3 regions of the Pseudoduganella plicata genome follow, and region 1 is predicted to be linked to each of the others. Evidence: predicted binding sites of a transcription regulator. Region 1 holds the regulator's gene; each other region holds the start of a gene.

Region 1 (5,590 bases):
CGAACTCGGCCAGGCGGGCGATGCCTGCCTCCATCTGCTGCGAACTGTGCTGCAATACTGCATTCACGAGTGGCAGACCGGCCGGGGTGTATCGCAATACTTCCCGCTCGGTGATGAGGCCGACAAACTGAAGGTGGTTCAAGGACTCCCTGCAATACTTACGCCGACAAACTTAAGCTGCTGCGGCTGCTGGAGCGGCGGCTGCTGGTGCTTCCGAGCGGTGGCTCTTGGCCGCGTCTTCACGCTGGACCGACTTCATCATTGGCGAAGGCGCGGTTTCCGCTTTCTTCATCTTGACGGTCAGGTGACGCAGCACGGCATCATTGAATTTGAATGCGGTTTCCAGTTCGACCAGGGTCTCGTTGTCGCACTCGATGTTCATGCAGATGTAGTGTGCTTTAGCCAGTTTCTGGATCGAGTACGCCATCTGACGGCGGCCCCAATCTTCCACGCGGTGCACGTTACCGCCGCGCGAGGTCACGCTGGCCTTGTAACGTTCGATCATCGCGGGCACTTGCTCGCTCTGGTCCGGATGGACGATAAATACGATTTCATAGTGACGCATGCAAACTCCCTTAAGGACTGTTGATAGCCCACCCCGGCGTCAAGACGGGTGTGGGAAGAGGTAAGCCCGCGACTATATCAGGGTTTTGACGGAAAATCCAGCATCCCAAGCCACCTCGGCCGGACGTCGGGCCGCCTCGGTGTCTGCGGCGCCGTCAGCGAAAAAAACCGGGGACAAGCACCGTTTCCTGGCTTCCATCCTGACGTGCCCGAAAAAACGGAGCCTGTCACCGGTTTCCAGAGTGCGTGTAAAAAACCGCTGCCAGGCACCAGTTTCGGCATCTGTTTCCCGTGGCCTTTTTCTGCCCCGACGTGGGGAAAACCGGAGCCTGTCACCGGTTTTGCGCGGCGTGCCTGCGCCGCACGAGACCAACTCATCACAAATATTTCGCCCAAACCAACAATTTCCCTTGCAATCCCACGGGTACTGTACAAAAATACAGACTGTCTATATAAACAGCCATTGCACCATGATCAAGCTCACCGCAAGACAGGAACAAATTCTCAATCTGATCAGGGATGCCATCGAAAACACCGGCTTCCCGCCGACCCGCGCGGAAATCGCGGCCGAGCTGGGTTTCAAGTCCGCCAATGCGGCCGAAGAGCACCTGAAGGCGCTGGCGCGCAAGGGCGCGATCGAAATGACGGCCGGCACGTCGCGCGGCATTCGCCTGCTGGGCGAGCGCCCTGTCGCGTCGCAGGGACCGAAACCGGCGGACCTGGGCCCGATGCCGCAGGTGCCGGCGTCGCTGCTGATGTCGCTGCCGCTGATCGGCCGCGTGGCCGCCGGCTCGCCGATCCTGGCGCAGGAAAACCTGGAGACGAGCTACAGCGTCGACCCGGCACTGTTTTCCGCCAGGCCCGACTTCCTGCTGAAAGTGCGCGGCGAATCGATGCGCGACATCGGCATCATGGATGGCGACCTGCTGGCAGTAAAGAAAGTGGACAGCGCCAAGAACGGCCAGATCGTCGTCGCCCGCATCGGCAATGAAGTCACCGTCAAGCGCTACCGCCGCACGGGTTCTACCGTGGAGCTGCTGCCGGAGAACCCGGACTTCAACGTGATCACCGTCGATCCGGAGAGCGATGAGTTCGCGCTGGAGGGATTGGCGGTCGGGTTGCTGCGCAGCTGGCACTGAGGCATCGGGCCATCTGGCGGCAGCTGCCTGGACGTCGTCAGCTTTGACGACGTTAGCTCTGGCGTCGCCTGCTTTGACGACGTTTTGACGTTGACAGCTCTTACCGCGTTGGCCCCACGTCGCCCGCCTATCACTGCCTGCCGCCACGTCGGAGGCAGTCACCTGCTGTAACTCGCATGGCTCACGACAGGTAACTGCCTCTGGTGTTTTTATTTGCCGGCGGCACGCAGCGCCACCGTCCGGTGCGCCAGATCCACGTACACGGCGTAAGCCTGGAAGAAGTCCGCGCCCAGGATATCATCGGCCTTGAAGCGGCCCGGCAGCGGCATCAGGTACGATTTGATCGCCGCCGGCTTTCCGCCAGACGCAACCGGCCCGTCCGGCAGCACCAGCGTTACGAATTCGCATGGTCGCGCGGGCCCGAACAGGTCGCACTTTTTCGTCGCGTCGCGTTGCGCCTGGACGGGGCCGGGCTTGACGATCGACAGGTTGGCTGCCGAATCGAACGTCAGCGGCACCGACACCTCCGCTCGCGCGCCAACAGCGGCCAGCAGCAGCGCGGCTATCGTGACGAGGCGCAGACTCATGCGTTCACCCTCCTGCGTTCACCCTCATGCCGGCAGCGCCGCCTTGAAGTCGTCCAGCAGATCGGCCGCGTCCTCGATCCCGACCGACACGCGGATCAGCGACTCGGCGATCCCCATTTGCGCGCGCCGCTCGGCGCCCATCTCGTAGAAGATCGTGTGCGCCACGGGAATGACAAGGGTGCGCGTGTCGCCCAGGTTCGACGCCGGCACGGCGATCTTCATCCGGTTCAGGAAGTCAAACAGGTCGATGCCGTCCTTGAGTTCAAAGCTGAACAGCGAACCGTAGGCGCGGAACAGTTCCGACGCGACGCCGTGCTGCGGGTGCGTCGGCAGGCCCGGGTAGTAGACGGCGGCCACGCGCGGATCGGCCGCCAGCATTTCCGCCAGCGCCTTCGCATTGGCGCAGGTGCGCTCCATGCGCAGCGCCAGCGTCTCCGCGCCTACGGCGATATGGTGCGCCGCTTCCGGCCCGAGCGAAGCGCCGAAGTCGCGCAGGCCCTTGGCGCGGATCTGCGTGATGCCCCACATCGGCTGCGCCGCCTTTTTATAGTTCTCGAAGATATTCGGGAAGCGGCTCCAGTCACAGACGCCGGTATCCGTCAGCGCTCCACCCAGTGCATTGCCATGGCCGCCGATCGACTTCGTCAGCGAGTTGACGACAAGGCCCGCGCCCACCGCCTTGGGCTGGAACAGGTACGGCGTCGTCATCGTGTTATCGACGATGTACAGGATGCCCCGCTCGGCGCACAGCTGGCCGATGCGCTGCAGGTCGGCGATCTGCGTGCGCGGATTGGCGATCGTCTCGACGAATACGATCCGCGTGTTGTCCTTCAGCGCGGCGGCGACGTTGGCCACGTCGGTCGCGTCGACAAAATCGACGCCGACGCCCTGCCCGGCCACCGTCTGCCACAGCGAGTTCGTATTCCCGAACAGGAACGACGACGACACGACATGGTCGCCCGAGCGCAGCAGCGCCTGGAACACGGCGCCGATGGCGGCCATGCCGGTGGCGAAGCACAGCGTGGCGACGCCGCCTTCCATCCTGGTGACCTTTTCCTCCAGCGCGGACACCGTCGGATTGCCCTGGCGGCCATAGCGGAAGCCCGGCTCGCGGCCCTGGAACACGGAAGCCAGCTGGCGCGCATCCGTGTAGCCGAATGCGACGGACGTGTGGATGGGTTTATGCAGCGAGCCCTGCTCGATGGGCTTCTGGCGGTCGCCGTGCAGGATCGTGGTCGTGAAGCCGTGGGTTTTCTTTTCGCTCATATGCACTGACAAAAAATAAGGGCCCGGAAATCCGGGCCCTTCAGTTTAGCAAACCATCACACTTCCGGGGTGGCCGGGTGCAGGTTCAGCTGGTTGATCGCGGCGCCTTCGACACCCGGCACTTTCGGGTTGTGGCGGGCCTGCTCGATGCGGTCCAGGTACGCGGGCGTCACGCCGCCTGTCACGTAGACGCCGTCGAAGCACGACGCTTCAAAGCTCGTCAGTGCCGGGTTGACGTCCGAAATGGCGCGCTTCAGGTCGTCCAGGTCCTGGTACACCAGCGCATCGGCAGTGATCTCGCGGCAGACTTCCTCGACCGTGCGGCCGTGGGCGATCAGTTCGTCGCGCGTGGGCATGTCGATGCCGTAGACGTTCGGGTACAGCACCGGCGGCGCGGCGGAAGCGAAGATGACTTTCTTCGCGCCGGAGTCGCGCGCCATCTGGACGATCTCGCGGCTCGTGGTGCCGCGCACGATGGAATCATCCACCAGCAGCACGTTCTTGCCCTTGAACTCGTCGCCAATGGCGTTCAGCTTCTGGCGCACGGACTTCTTGCGCAGCGACTGGCCCGGCATGATGAAGGTGCGGCCGATATAGCGGTTCTTGATGAAGCCTTCGCGATATTCCTTGCCAAGGCGCAGCGCCAGCTGGATCGCGGCCGGACGGGACGAATCGGGGATCGGCATGACGACGTCGATATCGTCGGCCAGCCCTTCGCGCTTGATCTTCTCGGCCAGGTACTCGCCCATTTTCAGGCGGGTGCTGTAGACGGAGGCGCCGTCGATGACGGAATCGGGCCGGGCCAGGTAGACGTATTCGAACACGCACGGGTTGAGCGATGCCGTGTCGGAGCACATACGGCTGTGCAGCTGGTGATCGTTGTCGATGAAGACCGCTTCGCTAGGTGCCACGTCGCGCAGGAAACGGAAGCCGATGCCTTCCAGCGCCACCGATTCCGAAGCGATCAGGTACTCGTTGCCCTGCTCCGTTTCGTTGACGCCAATGCACAGCGGACGAATGCCGTGCGGGTCGCGGAAGCCCAGCATGCCCACGCCGGCGATCTGCGCCACGGCGGCGTAACCGCCCTGCACGCGGCCGATCACGGCCTTGACGGCCTGGAAGATCGTGTCCGGATCGATCGAATAGCCCGTCGTGGCCTTCTGGATTTCGTGCGCCAGGACGTTCAGCAGCACTTCCGAATCGGAGTCCGTGTTGATGTGACGGCGGTCGTTCTTGAACATCTCGGACTTGAGCTGTTCCCAGTTGGTCAGGTTGCCGTTGTGGGCCAGCGTGATGCCGAACGGCGCGTTGACGTAGAACGGCTGCGCTTCCTCTTCCGACGACGAGCCGGCGGTCGGGTAACGGCAGTGGCCGATGCCGGTGTTGCCCAGCAGCGAGCGCATGTTGCGGGTACGGAAAACGTCGCGCACGAGGCCGTTAGCCTTGTGCATCGTGAACATGCTGCTGTAATTGGTCGCGATACCGGCCGCGTCCTGGCCGCGATGCTGCAACAGCAGCAGCGCGTCATACAGCAGCTGATTGACGGGTTGATGGGAGACGACGCCAACGATGCCACACATACTGTGCTCCTGAATGGGTGCTACGGATTTATGAAATTCTAAAATTGCACGTGCTGCGCAACGGCAGCGGGAAGAAAGGGTTTCACGGTGCGGACACCGCTCTCGGCCAGCGGGCTGAGCAGCGCATGTCGCCAGAAGTCCTGCTGCGGAATCGACGTCATCCCGCACAGTATGACGCCGGCCAGCACGATTACAAGTCCGCGTCCCAGGCCGAACAGGCCGCCGAGGCCGCGATCGGCCAACGTCAGCCCGCCCGCCTCGACCAGCGCGGACACGGCCATCGACAGCAAGCCCATCAGTATGCGTACGCCGATGAAGAGGGCGATGAACGCAACGATCAGGCGCACCACCTCGCCGGGTATCGCGGACGGCAGCAGCACCGCCAATGGCGCGCTGTACGTATTGGCGACCACGAACGCCACGATCCAGCCCAGCAGCGACAGCATTTCCTTCA
Region 2 (5,590 bases), 1.1 Mb from region 1:
ATCAACGAGCCGACCGCCGCTGCGCTGGCATTCGGCCTGGACAAGACCGACAAGGGCGACCGCAAGATCGCCGTGTATGACCTGGGTGGCGGCACGTTCGACATCTCGATCATCGAAATCGCCGACGTGGATGGCGAGAAGCAGTTCGAAGTGCTGTCGACCAACGGCGACACGTTCCTGGGCGGCGAAGACTTCGACCAGCGCGTGATCGACTACATCATCGACGAATTCAAGAAGATCAATGGCCTGGACCTGAAGAAGGATCCGATTGCCCTGCAGCGCATCAAGGCTTCGGCCGAGCGCGCGAAGATCGAACTGTCGTCGTCGCAGCAGACCGAGATCAACGAGCCGTACATCGCCATGGCGAACGGCGCGCCGGTCCACCTGAACCTCAAAATGACCCGCGCCAAGCTGGAATCGCTGGTGGAAGAACTGATCTCCGCCACGATCGAGCCATGCCGCACCGCCATCAAGGACGCCGGCGTCAAGGTCTCCGATATCGACGACATCATCCTGGTCGGCGGCATGACCCGTATGCCGAAGGTGCAGGAAAAAGTGAAGGAATTCTTCGGCAAGGATCCACGCAAGGACGTGAACCCTGACGAAGCCGTCGCTGTCGGTGCCGCCATCCAGGGCGCCGTGCTGTCGGGCGACCGCAAGGACCTGCTGCTGCTGGACGTGACCCCGCTGTCGCTGGGTATCGAAACGCTGGGCGGCGTGATGACGAAGATGATCCACAAGAACACGACGATCCCGACCAAGTTCTCGCAAGTGTTCTCGACCGCCGACGACAACCAGCCTGCCGTGACCATCAAGGTCTACCAGGGCGAGCGTGAAATCGCCGCCGGCAACAAGGCGCTGGGCGAATTCAACCTGGAAGGCATCCCGCCGGCAGCACGCGGTACGCCACAGATCGAAGTGACCTTCGACATCGACGCCAACGGCATCCTGCACGTGGGCGCGAAGGACAAGGCCACCGGCAAGGAAAACAAGATCACCATCAAAGCCAACTCCGGCCTGTCGGAAGAGGAAATCCAGAAGATGGTGAAGGACGCCGAACTGAATGCCGACGAAGACAAGAAGGTCAAGGAACTGGCCGAGTCGCGCAACCAGGCCGACGCGCTGGTGCACTCGACCCGCAAGTCCCTGACCGAATACGGCGACAAGCTGGACGCCGGCGAGAAAGAGAAGATCGAAGCGGCGATCACGGATCTGGAAGGCTCGATCAAGTCGGGCGACAAGGCCACGATCGACGCCAAGATCGCCACCCTGACGGAAGCGGCGCAGAAGCTGGGCGAGAAGATGTACGCCGACATGCAGGCGCAGCAGGCAGCAGGCGGTGGTGCCGATGCCGGCGCGGCCGGTAGCCAGCAGCAGCCTGGCGCCGATGCGCGTGCGCAGCAGGACGACGTGGTCGACGCCGACTTCAAGGAAGTCAAGGACAACAAGTAAGCCTGAGTCAGCCAACTTCGGTCGGCTGATGTCCTGACCCGCCGAGCGGAGCTGCCGTACCCACGGGGCCCGCTCGGCTTTTTCGCATAATCGGTATCAGTTCTGTAAGCAAGGTGCCTCCCTATGGCAAAGCGTGATTTTTACGAGATTCTCGGTCTGGCAAAGAATGCCTCGGACGACGAGATCAAGAAGGCCTATCGCAAGCTGGCGATGAAATACCATCCGGACCGCAATCCGGATAACAAGGAAGCGGAAGAAAAGTTCAAGGAGGCGAAGGAAGCCTACGAGATGCTGTCCAATCCGGAAAAACGCGAAGCGTATGACCGTTACGGCCACGCCGGCGTCGATCCGAACATGGGCGGCGGCGGTGGCTTCGGCGGCGCGGGCGGCTTCGGCGACGCGTTTGGCGACATCTTTGGCGATATCTTCGGTGGTGGCGGCGGCCGTCGCGGCGGCGGACCCCAGGTCTACCGCGGCGCCGACCTGCGCTACAACCTGGAGATCACGCTGGAGCAGGCCGCGCACGGCTTCGACACGACGATCCGCGTGCCGTCCTGGGACAAGTGCGATACCTGCCACGGCTCCGGCGCCAAGCCGGGCACGTCGCCCGTCACGTGCTCGACCTGCGGCGGACACGGCCAGGTGCGCATGCAGCAGGGCTTCTTCAGCATCCAGCAGACGTGCCCGAAGTGCCACGGCACCGGCAAGATCATTCCGGAACCATGCCCGTCCTGCTCCGGCCAGGGCCGCATCAAGCGCAACAAGACGCTGGAAGTGAAGATCCCCGTCGGTATCGACAACGGCATGCGCATCCGCTCGTCCGGCAACGGCGAACCCGGAACCAACGGCGGGCCGCCGGGCGACCTGTATGTGGAGATCCACATCAAGCCGCACCCGGTATTCCAGCGCGAAGGCGACGACCTGCACTGCGAGATGCCGATCTCGTTTGCCAAGGCGGCATTGGGCGGCGAAATCGAAGTGCCGACGCTGTCCGGCAAGGTGTCGTTCACCGTTCCTGAAGGCACGCAGTCCGGCAAGACGTTCCGTCTGAAGGGCAAGGGCATCAAGGGCGTGCGCTCCGGCTACCCGGGCGACCTGTTCTGCCACGTGGCCGTCGAAACGCCGGTCAAGCTGACGGAAAAGCAGAAGGAACTGCTGCGCGAGTTCGACCGCGCGACCAACGAAGGCGGCTCGAAGCACAGCCCGCAGTCGAAGTCGTGGATGGATAAGGTCAAAGACTTTTTTGAGTAAGTAGTTCCCGGGGAGCCAGGAAAACCGGTGACAGGCTCCTATTTCCGGGAAAAGCGTCCGGGAACAGGGGCCTGTCACCAGCATCGGGTAAACTACCGCCTGCTTCCCATCGGCCGCCCTTTGCCGTGAGGCGATTGGCGGCTTTGTCATGTCTGAGAGGAATATTATGAGCGACCAAATCGATAGCCCGTCCGACCTGCAAAATCTGCTGAACAATAACCGCCGCTGGGCCGATTCGATGGTCGAGCGCGATCCGGAGTTTTTTCAGCGACTGGCCAATCAGGCATCGCCCGAGTATCTGTGGATCGGCTGCTCCGACAGCCGCGTTCCCGCAAATGAACTGCTGGGCCTACTGCCCGGCGACGTGTTCGTCCATCGCAATATCGCCAACGTCGTCGTGCACTCCGACCTGAACTGCCTCTCCGTGCTGCAGTTTGCCATCGAGGTGCTGAAGGTGAAACACGTCATCATCGTCGGACACTATGGCTGCAAGGGCGTGCATGCCGCGCTGACCGGCGCCCGCGTCGGGCTCGTCGACAACTGGCTGCGCCACGTGCAGGACGTCAGCCAGAAGCACGAACGCTATCTGGGCACCGTGCTGGACGAGCAGAAGCGCAGCGAGAAGCTGTGCGAGCTGAACGTGGTCGAACAGGTCGTCAACGTCTGCTCCACCACCATTGTGCGCGACGCGTGGGACCGCGGCCAGCCTCTCAGCGTGCATGGCTGGGTGTACGGCCTGAAGGACGGCCTCCTCCACGATCTGGGCATGCGCGTCAGCAGCCACGAGGAACTGGCGCCACGGCTGGCAAACCGGCTGGCGGCCTACAATGCGGCTGCTGCGGAGTAACGAACCGTCTCTGCCGGACAATATTTCCAAAAATCGGGGACTGTGCCCGATTTTTGGAATTTTCTCCAGTGACCCGGCTTTGCACCGGCACATCACTCGTGTGACGCAAACCTGACCCACAACTCAGGTATACTGTATGCCTATACAGTCAAGGCGCCGCCATGGAACTGATCGACAAACTGGAAATCCTCGCCGACGCGGCCAAATACGACGCGTCGTGCGCCAGCAGTGGGGCGCCCAAGCGCTCGTCGGAAGGCAAGGATGGCATTGGCGCGACCAACGGCATGGGCATCTGCCACAGCTATACGCCCGATGGCCGCTGCGTCTCGCTGCTGAAGATCCTGCTGACGAATTTCTGCATCTACGACTGCCAGTATTGCGTCAACCGGCGTACCTCGAACGTTCCCCGCGCCCGCTTTACCGTCGACGAAGTCGTCAAGCTGACGGTCGATTTCTACCTGCGCAATTACATCGACGGCCTGTTCCTCAGTTCCGGCATCATCCAGTCGGCCGACTACACGATGGAGCAGCTGGTGGCGATCGCGCGCGAGCTGCGCGAGGTGCACCAGTTCCGCGGCTACATCCACCTGAAGACGATTCCGGACGCCGATCCGGCGCTGATCGACGCGGCCGGCCGCTATGCCGACCGCCTGTCCGTGAATATCGAACTGCCCACGCAGGACAGCGTGCAGCGCCTGGCGCCCGAGAAAAACGTCCACACGATCAAGCTCGCCATGGGCAATATCCGCCTGAAGCTGGACGAGAAGGAAGCGGAACCGAAGGCGCCGAAGTTCGCGCCGGCGGGACAGAGCACGCAGATGATCGTCGGCGCCGATGCCAGCGACGACCAGCGCATCCTGACGACGGCCGAAACGCTGTACGGCAGCTATAAACTGAAGCGCGTCTACTACTCGGCGTTCAGCCCCATCCCGCAAAGTCCGAAATCGGTGCCACTGGCACCGCCGCCGATGCTGCGCGAGCACCGCCTGTACCAGGCCGACTTCCTGCTGCGCAGCTATGGTTTCCAGGTCAACGAGCTGCTGCCGACGTCCGGCAACCTGGCGCTGGACATCGACCCGAAACTGGCGTGGGCGCTGGCCAACCGCGAACACTTCCCGATGGACCTCAATCGCGCGGAGCCGGCCATGATCGCGCGCATCCCCGGCATCGGGCTGCGCAATGCCAAGCGCATCGTCGAGCTGCGGCGCATGCGCCAGGTGCGCTATGCCGACCTCGCCCGCCTCAAATGCAGCATGAAGAAGATCGCGCCCTTCATCGTCACGGCCGACTATCGTCCCGCGCGCGATACCACGCCGTCCGATGCGCTGCGCCGGTCAATGGCCGATGTGCAGCAACAGCAGATGCCCTTATGGCCGGAGCTGCAGGCCGCATGAGCATCGACGGCGAGCCGGGCGACGCCGACGAGACCGCGGCGCCCGTCGACGCCGTCGCGCTGGCAATCGCCGGCCACCCCATCCCTGTCGAATCGTTCGGCGACTTCCGCACCGCCGCGCGCGACCTGATCGTGCGCCGGATCCCCCCTGAATCCGTACAATGGTCCGGCACGCAGCACGCGGGTGGCGACCTGCTCAGCGCGGCCAACACGGGCCTGGTCCCGGCACTGCCGGCCGATCTGCTGGACCAGCCGCCAGCGCCGCCGCCGCGTATTCCGCGCGCGTTGATGGAGATGCTGCAAGGCGCCGCCTGTTACCGTGCCCCGGACCGCTGGGGCTTCCTGTACAAGGTGCTGTGGCGCTGGCAACTGGGACAACAGGAGATCCTGTCGATGGCAGACGAAGACGGCGCCCGCCTGCAGCACATGGTCAAGGCCGTGCGGCACGAAGAACACGACATGCATGCCTACCTGCGCTTTCGCGAACGGCCGCCCGAAGCAGGCGACCCGCGCTTCGTCGCGTGGTTCGAACCGGCGCATGACGTGCTGCCGCAGGTCGCCCAGCACTTCGCCAGGCGCATGGGCAAGATCAGCTGGATGATCGGCACGCCCGATGCCACGGTGGCGTGGGATGGCAGCACGCTGCA
Region 3 (5,590 bases), 2.0 Mb from region 1:
ATCGCCATCGAACGCACGCGGCGCGAAGCGGAACTGGCACGCCACCGCGATCACCTGGAAGAACTGGTGGCGGCCCGCACGACGGAGCTGCAACGGGCCAAGGAAGTGGCCGAGCAGGCCAGCGCCAGCCTGGCGCAGGCTCTCGACAACCTGCGCCTGACGCAGGACGAACTGGTACGACGCGACAAGCTGGCGGCGCTGGGCGCGCTGGTGGCCGGTGTCGCCCACGAACTGAATACGCCGATCGGCAACAGCCTGACGGTGGCCACGACGATGAGCGAACACCTAGCGGCGCTGCGCAGCCGGTTGCACGCCGGACTGCACCGCTCGGACCTGGAACAGTACCTGGAGCAGGCGGACGAGGCGGACGGCGTCGTCATCCGCAACCTGACGCGGGCCGCGCGCCTGATCGCCGGCTTCAAGCAGGTGGCCGTCGACACGGCCAGTTCGCAGCGGCGCAGCTTCCGTCTCGACGAATTCATCGCCGAACTGGTGCTGCCCCTGCAGGCATCGACGCCGCCGCCGCGGCCCCGCGTGCTGCAGGAAATCGCTCCGGCGCTGGAGATGGACAGCTATCCCGGTCCTCTGGGACAGGCTGTCTCCGCGCTGTTCGAGAATGCCGTAACCCACGGGCTGCACGGCCTGTCCGGCCGCGACAACGGCACCATCACCATTGCGGCGCGGGCCGTGGACGCGGCGACGATCGCGCTGTCCGTGCGAGACGATGGCGCCGGCATCGCGCCCGAGCACCTGGCGCGCGTGTATGATCCCTTCTTCACGACCCGCCCCGGCGGCGGCGCCGGCTCCGCGGCCGGCCCCGGCCTTGGTCTCGGCCTGGGTCTGGGCCTGCACCTGACGCACAATATCGTGACAGGCGTGCTGGGCGGCCGCATCGCGTTGCAGAGCGAGCCGGGCCGTGGCACCACCTTTACGCTGACCCTTCCTGCCGTCGCACCATGAGCCTGTATCGCCTGTACCGCCTGTCCCGCCGCCTGTCCGTCTGCGTCGCCACCCTGCTCTGCGGCGCCGCGCTTGCCGCGCCTGCACCCTGGTGGCTGTGGGAGAGCGTCACGAGCGGCAACAAGGTATGCGCGCAGACGCCTCTGGGTCCGGGCTGGCGCAAATTGCTGGGCCCTTATCGGGACGCCCGTTGCGAGAAACCCTTCCGTACCAGATAATGGGGCGACAATAACAATTTTGCAGCAAGCCACAGCAAGCCCATGGCGAGCCCATAGCGAGCCGGTATGATGGATTGCGCCCATTCGTTGCACTTTTTGGAGGAAGACACATGTTTCAGAATCCAGAGCAGTTTGCCCAGGCCACCAAAGCCCTGTTCGAGTTCCAGCTCGAGACGTTCAACACGCTGACGAGCAAGGCGGTCCAGGGCCTCGAGCAGGTCGTCCAGCTGAACATGAGCACCGCCAGGACGGGCATCGAGAACTCCCTCGCCGCCGGCCGCGACGCCAGCCAGGCGGCCGACCCGAAAGCGGCCATGGCGGCCGCCAGCGCCAAGATGCACAACCTGACGAACCTGGTCGGCTACAACCAGCAGCTGAGCCAGATCATCGCCGACATCCACAACGAATTCACCCGCGCGGCCGATGCCCACCTGGCCGAGGCCAAGAGCAACCTGTCGGCGCTGATCTACGACGTGACGAAAAACGTCCGCCCCGGTTCCGAAAACGCGGTGGAGATCGTCAAGGCGGCGATCGACAATGCCTTCAAGGGCTATGAGCAGGTCACGACGGCCACGCGCCAGGCGGTGGCCGCGTTCGAAGAGCAGCTGGCACAGGCCGCCACGCTGGCGGACCGCCAGGCCGCCGCCAACGCGGAGCAGAACAAGTCCTGACGGAAAAAACGCTGGGCAAGCGGGGGTGGAAGGGATAAACTGTATAAAGATACAGTTCTTTGACGTGGCGTATTGACTTGACGTACAGTCGTCCCTCCTCCTGCAGTCCCGATGAAACCCGTACTGGAAAACCCGCTCTACTACCTCGACAACTTCCACCAGGTGCTGGCGTGGATCGGCGAACGCTACGGCGATCTGGTGGATGCCGACGAGCGCTCGTTCATCGAGGTCTTTCCCACCTTGCCGCAGAATGCCCGCGCACTGTTCGTGCGCATGGTCATGCGCAAGGGTTGCCTGTTCCGTGCCAGCAAGCTGGCCTACGACGAAATCGGCTGCGCCCGCGCCGCCGCCGCTCCGCTGGCGCAGCTGGGCTGGATCGCGGCCGACCCGCACCTCACGCTGGACGAACTGTTCGACCTGCTGCAAAAGACCGAGCTGTGCCACGTGTTCCGCCTGGAAGGTGCCGCGCGCGCCGCGCGCAAGGCCGACCAGCTGGAAGCGCTGCGGCCCCATCATCCCGAGCCGCAACCGTTTTCCACATGGTGGCAGGACTGTGACGACGCGCTCTACCGCGTGGCGGCCAAGCCGCTGTGCGATCGCCTGCGGCTGATCTTCTTCGGCAATTACCATCAGGACTGGACGGAGTTCGTGCTGTCCGACCTGGGCGTCTACCGTTTCGAAAAAGTCGACTTTGGGCCATCGGCACGGGCCTTCCGCACGCGCCGCGACATCGACGAATACCTGCTGCTGCATCGGTGCCGCGAACGCTTCGGCGCGGGCGAAGATCCGCTGGCGGTGCTGGCGGACGTGCCGCCGGCCAGCGTCGACAACGAATGGCTGCGCGGGCGCCGCCACAAGCTGCTGTTCCAGATGGGCCAGCATCTGGAAAAGCTGCGCGACTGGCCGGGCGCCCTGGCCGTGTACGCCGACTGCGCATGGCCCGGCGCGCGCGCCCGCACGATCCGCGTGCTGGAAAAGGACGAGCAATATGGCCCCGCGTGGGATCTGCTGGCGCGGGCCCAGGCGAAGCCCGAAAGCGAGGCGGAACGCCAGCACGTGCTGCGCATCGCGCCGCGGCTGGCGCGCCGCCTCGGCCATCCCGGCGGCGCGGCGCGCCGGCGCACGGCCGTCGACCGGCTCGACCTGTGCCTGCCGATGCCGGCGCAGGACCGGTGGGTCGAAGGTGTCGTGCGCGACCACCTGACGCACGAGGAAAGCCCCGTGTTCTATGTCGAGAACACGCTGATCAACTCCCTGTTCGGCCTGTTGTGCTGGGAGGCCATCTTCGCCGCGGTGCCGGGTGCATTCTTCCACCCGTTCCACCACGGCCCGGCGGACCTGCACAGTGCCGACTTCCAGCACCGCCGCACCGAACGCTTCGCCGCCTGCTTCGCCAGGCTGGATGACGGCAGCTACCGTGACGTCATCCGCGCCAACCGCGTCGCCAAGGACGGCATCTCGTCGCCGTTCGTTTATTGGGGCGGCCTGGACGACGCACTGCTGGAACTGGCGCTGGACTGCATCCCGCCGCAGCACCTGAAGGTCTCGTTCCAGCGCATCCTGGCGGACGTCAAGGAAAACCGCACGGGCTTTCCCGACCTGATCCGCTTCTGGCCCGCCGAGCGGCGCTACCAGATGATCGAAGTAAAAGGACCGGGCGACCGGCTGCAGGACAACCAGCTGCGCTGGATCGACTACTGCGCGCAGCACCGCATGCCTGTGACCGTCTGCTATCTGCAGTGGCAGGCATGACGGCCTACACCGTCGCGGTCAGGGCGCTGTGCGAGTTCACGGCCAAGACAGGCGACCTGGATCTGCGCTTCACGCCGTCGCCGACGGCGCAGGAGGGCATCGCCGGCCACGCCGTCGTCAGCGCCCGCCGTGACGACGACTACGAACGCGAGATCGCCCTCTCCGGCGATTGGGGAAAACTGCACGTGCGCGGCCGCGCCGATGGCTACGACCCGAAGCGCAACCAGCTGGAAGAAGTCAAAACTTACCGGGGCGAGCTGGCGCGCATGCCGGCGAACCACCGCGCCCTGCATTGGGCGCAGCTGAAGGTGTACGGCCACCTGCTGTGCGCCGCGCGCGCCCTGGCTTCGGTTCGGCTGGCACTGGTCTACTACGATATCGCCAGCCAGAAGGAAACGCAGCTGGTCGAGGAACACGACAGCGCCGCGCTGCGGGCGGTGTTCGAGGCGCAGTGCGCCGCGTTTGTCGCGTGGGCCGAACAGGAACTGGCGCACCGCGCCGCGCGCGACGGGCAGCTGGCGGCGCTGCGCTTCCCGCACCCCGACTTCCGGCCGGGCCAGCGCGAACTGGCCGAAGCGATGTTCAAGGCGAGCAGCCGCTCCTGCGCATTGCTGGCGCAGGCGCCGACGGGCATCGGCAAGAGCATCGGCAGCCTGTTCCCGCTGCTCAAGGCGGCGCCGCAGCATGGACTGGACAAGATCTTCTTCCTGGCCGCCAAGACGTCGGGGCGCCAGATGGCGCTCGACGCCGTCGCCACGATTCGCGCCAGCGCCCCGCTGCTGCCCCTGCGCACGCTGGAGCTGACGGCGAAAAGCCGCGCCTGCGAATTTCCCGACAACGCGTGTCACGGCGACGCCTGCCCGCTGGCACGGGGTTTCTACGACCGCCTGCCGGCCGCGCGCGCCGCAGCATTGCAGCTGCCGATGCTGGACCGCGCGTCGGTGCGCACGGCGGCGCTGGATCACGAGGTCTGTCCGTACTACCTGCAAAGCGAACTGGCACGCTGGGCCGACGTCATCGTCGGCGACTACAACTACTATTTCGACTTCACGGCGCTGCTGCATGCACTGACGGTGCAAAACGACTGGCAGGTCGGCGTGCTGGTGGACGAGGCGCACAATATGGTCTCGCGGGCGCGCAGCATGTATTCGGCAGAACTGGCACACGGGACGTTGCGCGTGCTGCGCAAGACCGCGCCCGCCGCGCTCACAAAAGCGCTGGACCGCGTGCACCGCCAGTGGCTGGCGCTGGAAAAAGACCAGACAGCCGAATACCGCAGTCATGCCGGGCTGCCGGAAAAGTTCATGAACGCGCTGCAGGCGGCAACCACGGCGATCGGCGACTACATGGGCGAAAACCCCGCGTGGTTCGATGCGGACGTGCTGGACTTCTACTTCCACGGCCTGCACTTCGCCCGGCTGGCGGAAAGCTTCGGCGACCATTCGCTGTTCGACGTCACGTTGACGACCACGCGTGCGGGCAAGAGCGACTCGACGCTGTGCCTGCGTAACATCGTGCCGGCGCCGTTCCTGCAGCCGCGCTTCGCGCAGGCCCGCTCGGTGGCCCTGTTCTCGGCCACCCTGAGTCCGTGGAACTACTATGCCGACACGCTCGGCATGCCGCCCGGGACGGCGTGGGTCGACGTGAATTCGCCATTCGTGGCCGACCAGCTGGCCGTGCACGTGGCCGGCCACATCTCCACCCGCTACCAGCACCGCGACCGTTCGCTGGCACCGATCGCCGCGCTGATGGGCGAGCAGTACGAGCGCCAGCCGGGCAACTACCTGGCCTTCTTCAGCAGCTTCGACTACATGGAAAAGGCGGCCGACCTGTTCGCCTCGACCTGTCCGCACGTCACGGTGTGGCGCCAGTCGCGCCGGATGGACGAAGACGCCCGCAGTGCGTTCCTGCAGCGCTTTACGCTCGAGAGCAGCGGCATCGGTTTCGCCGTGCTGGGCGGCGCGTTCGGCGAAGGCATCGACCTGCCGG

The links. Region 1 encodes LexA, which represses DNA repair genes until DNA is damaged. Its sites were predicted from a motif close to ACTGTATNNNNATACAGT; they were not measured.
Region 2: E1742_RS13750 (putative DNA modification/repair radical SAM protein) is a predicted target of LexA. The motif match lies at 3,682-3,699, and genes of this name have one in related genera.
Region 3: E1742_RS25845 (VRR-NUC domain-containing protein) is a predicted target of LexA. The motif match lies at 1,888-1,905, and genes of this name have one in related genera.

What each region holds. Positions count from the first base shown of each region.
Region 1 is NZ_CP038026.1:2,007,502-2,013,091, forward strand. It holds gene priB (primosomal replication protein N) at 1-142, opposite strand, end outside; gene rpsF (30S ribosomal protein S6) at 173-565, opposite strand; gene lexA (transcriptional repressor LexA) at 1,035-1,703, shown strand; gene E1742_RS08865 (hypothetical protein) at 1,913-2,290, opposite strand; gene E1742_RS08870 (cystathionine gamma-synthase family protein) at 2,315-3,556, opposite strand; gene purF (amidophosphoribosyltransferase) at 3,613-5,136, opposite strand; gene E1742_RS08880 (CvpA family protein) at 5,175-5,590, opposite strand, start outside.
Region 2 is NZ_CP038026.1:3,147,142-3,152,731, reverse strand. It holds partial or broken gene dnaK (molecular chaperone DnaK) at 1-1,452, shown strand, start outside; gene dnaJ (molecular chaperone DnaJ) at 1,576-2,703, shown strand; gene can (carbonate dehydratase) at 2,870-3,550, shown strand; gene E1742_RS13750 (putative DNA modification/repair radical SAM protein) at 3,712-4,944, shown strand; gene E1742_RS13745 (UdgX family uracil-DNA binding protein) at 4,941-5,590, shown strand, end outside.
Region 3 is NZ_CP038026.1:5,855,591-5,861,180, reverse strand. It holds gene E1742_RS25860 (ATP-binding protein) at 1-960, shown strand, start outside; gene E1742_RS25855 (hypothetical protein) at 957-1,178, shown strand; gene phaP (TIGR01841 family phasin) at 1,289-1,849, shown strand; gene E1742_RS25845 (VRR-NUC domain-containing protein) at 1,961-3,601, shown strand; gene E1742_RS25840 (helicase C-terminal domain-containing protein) at 3,598-5,590, shown strand, end outside.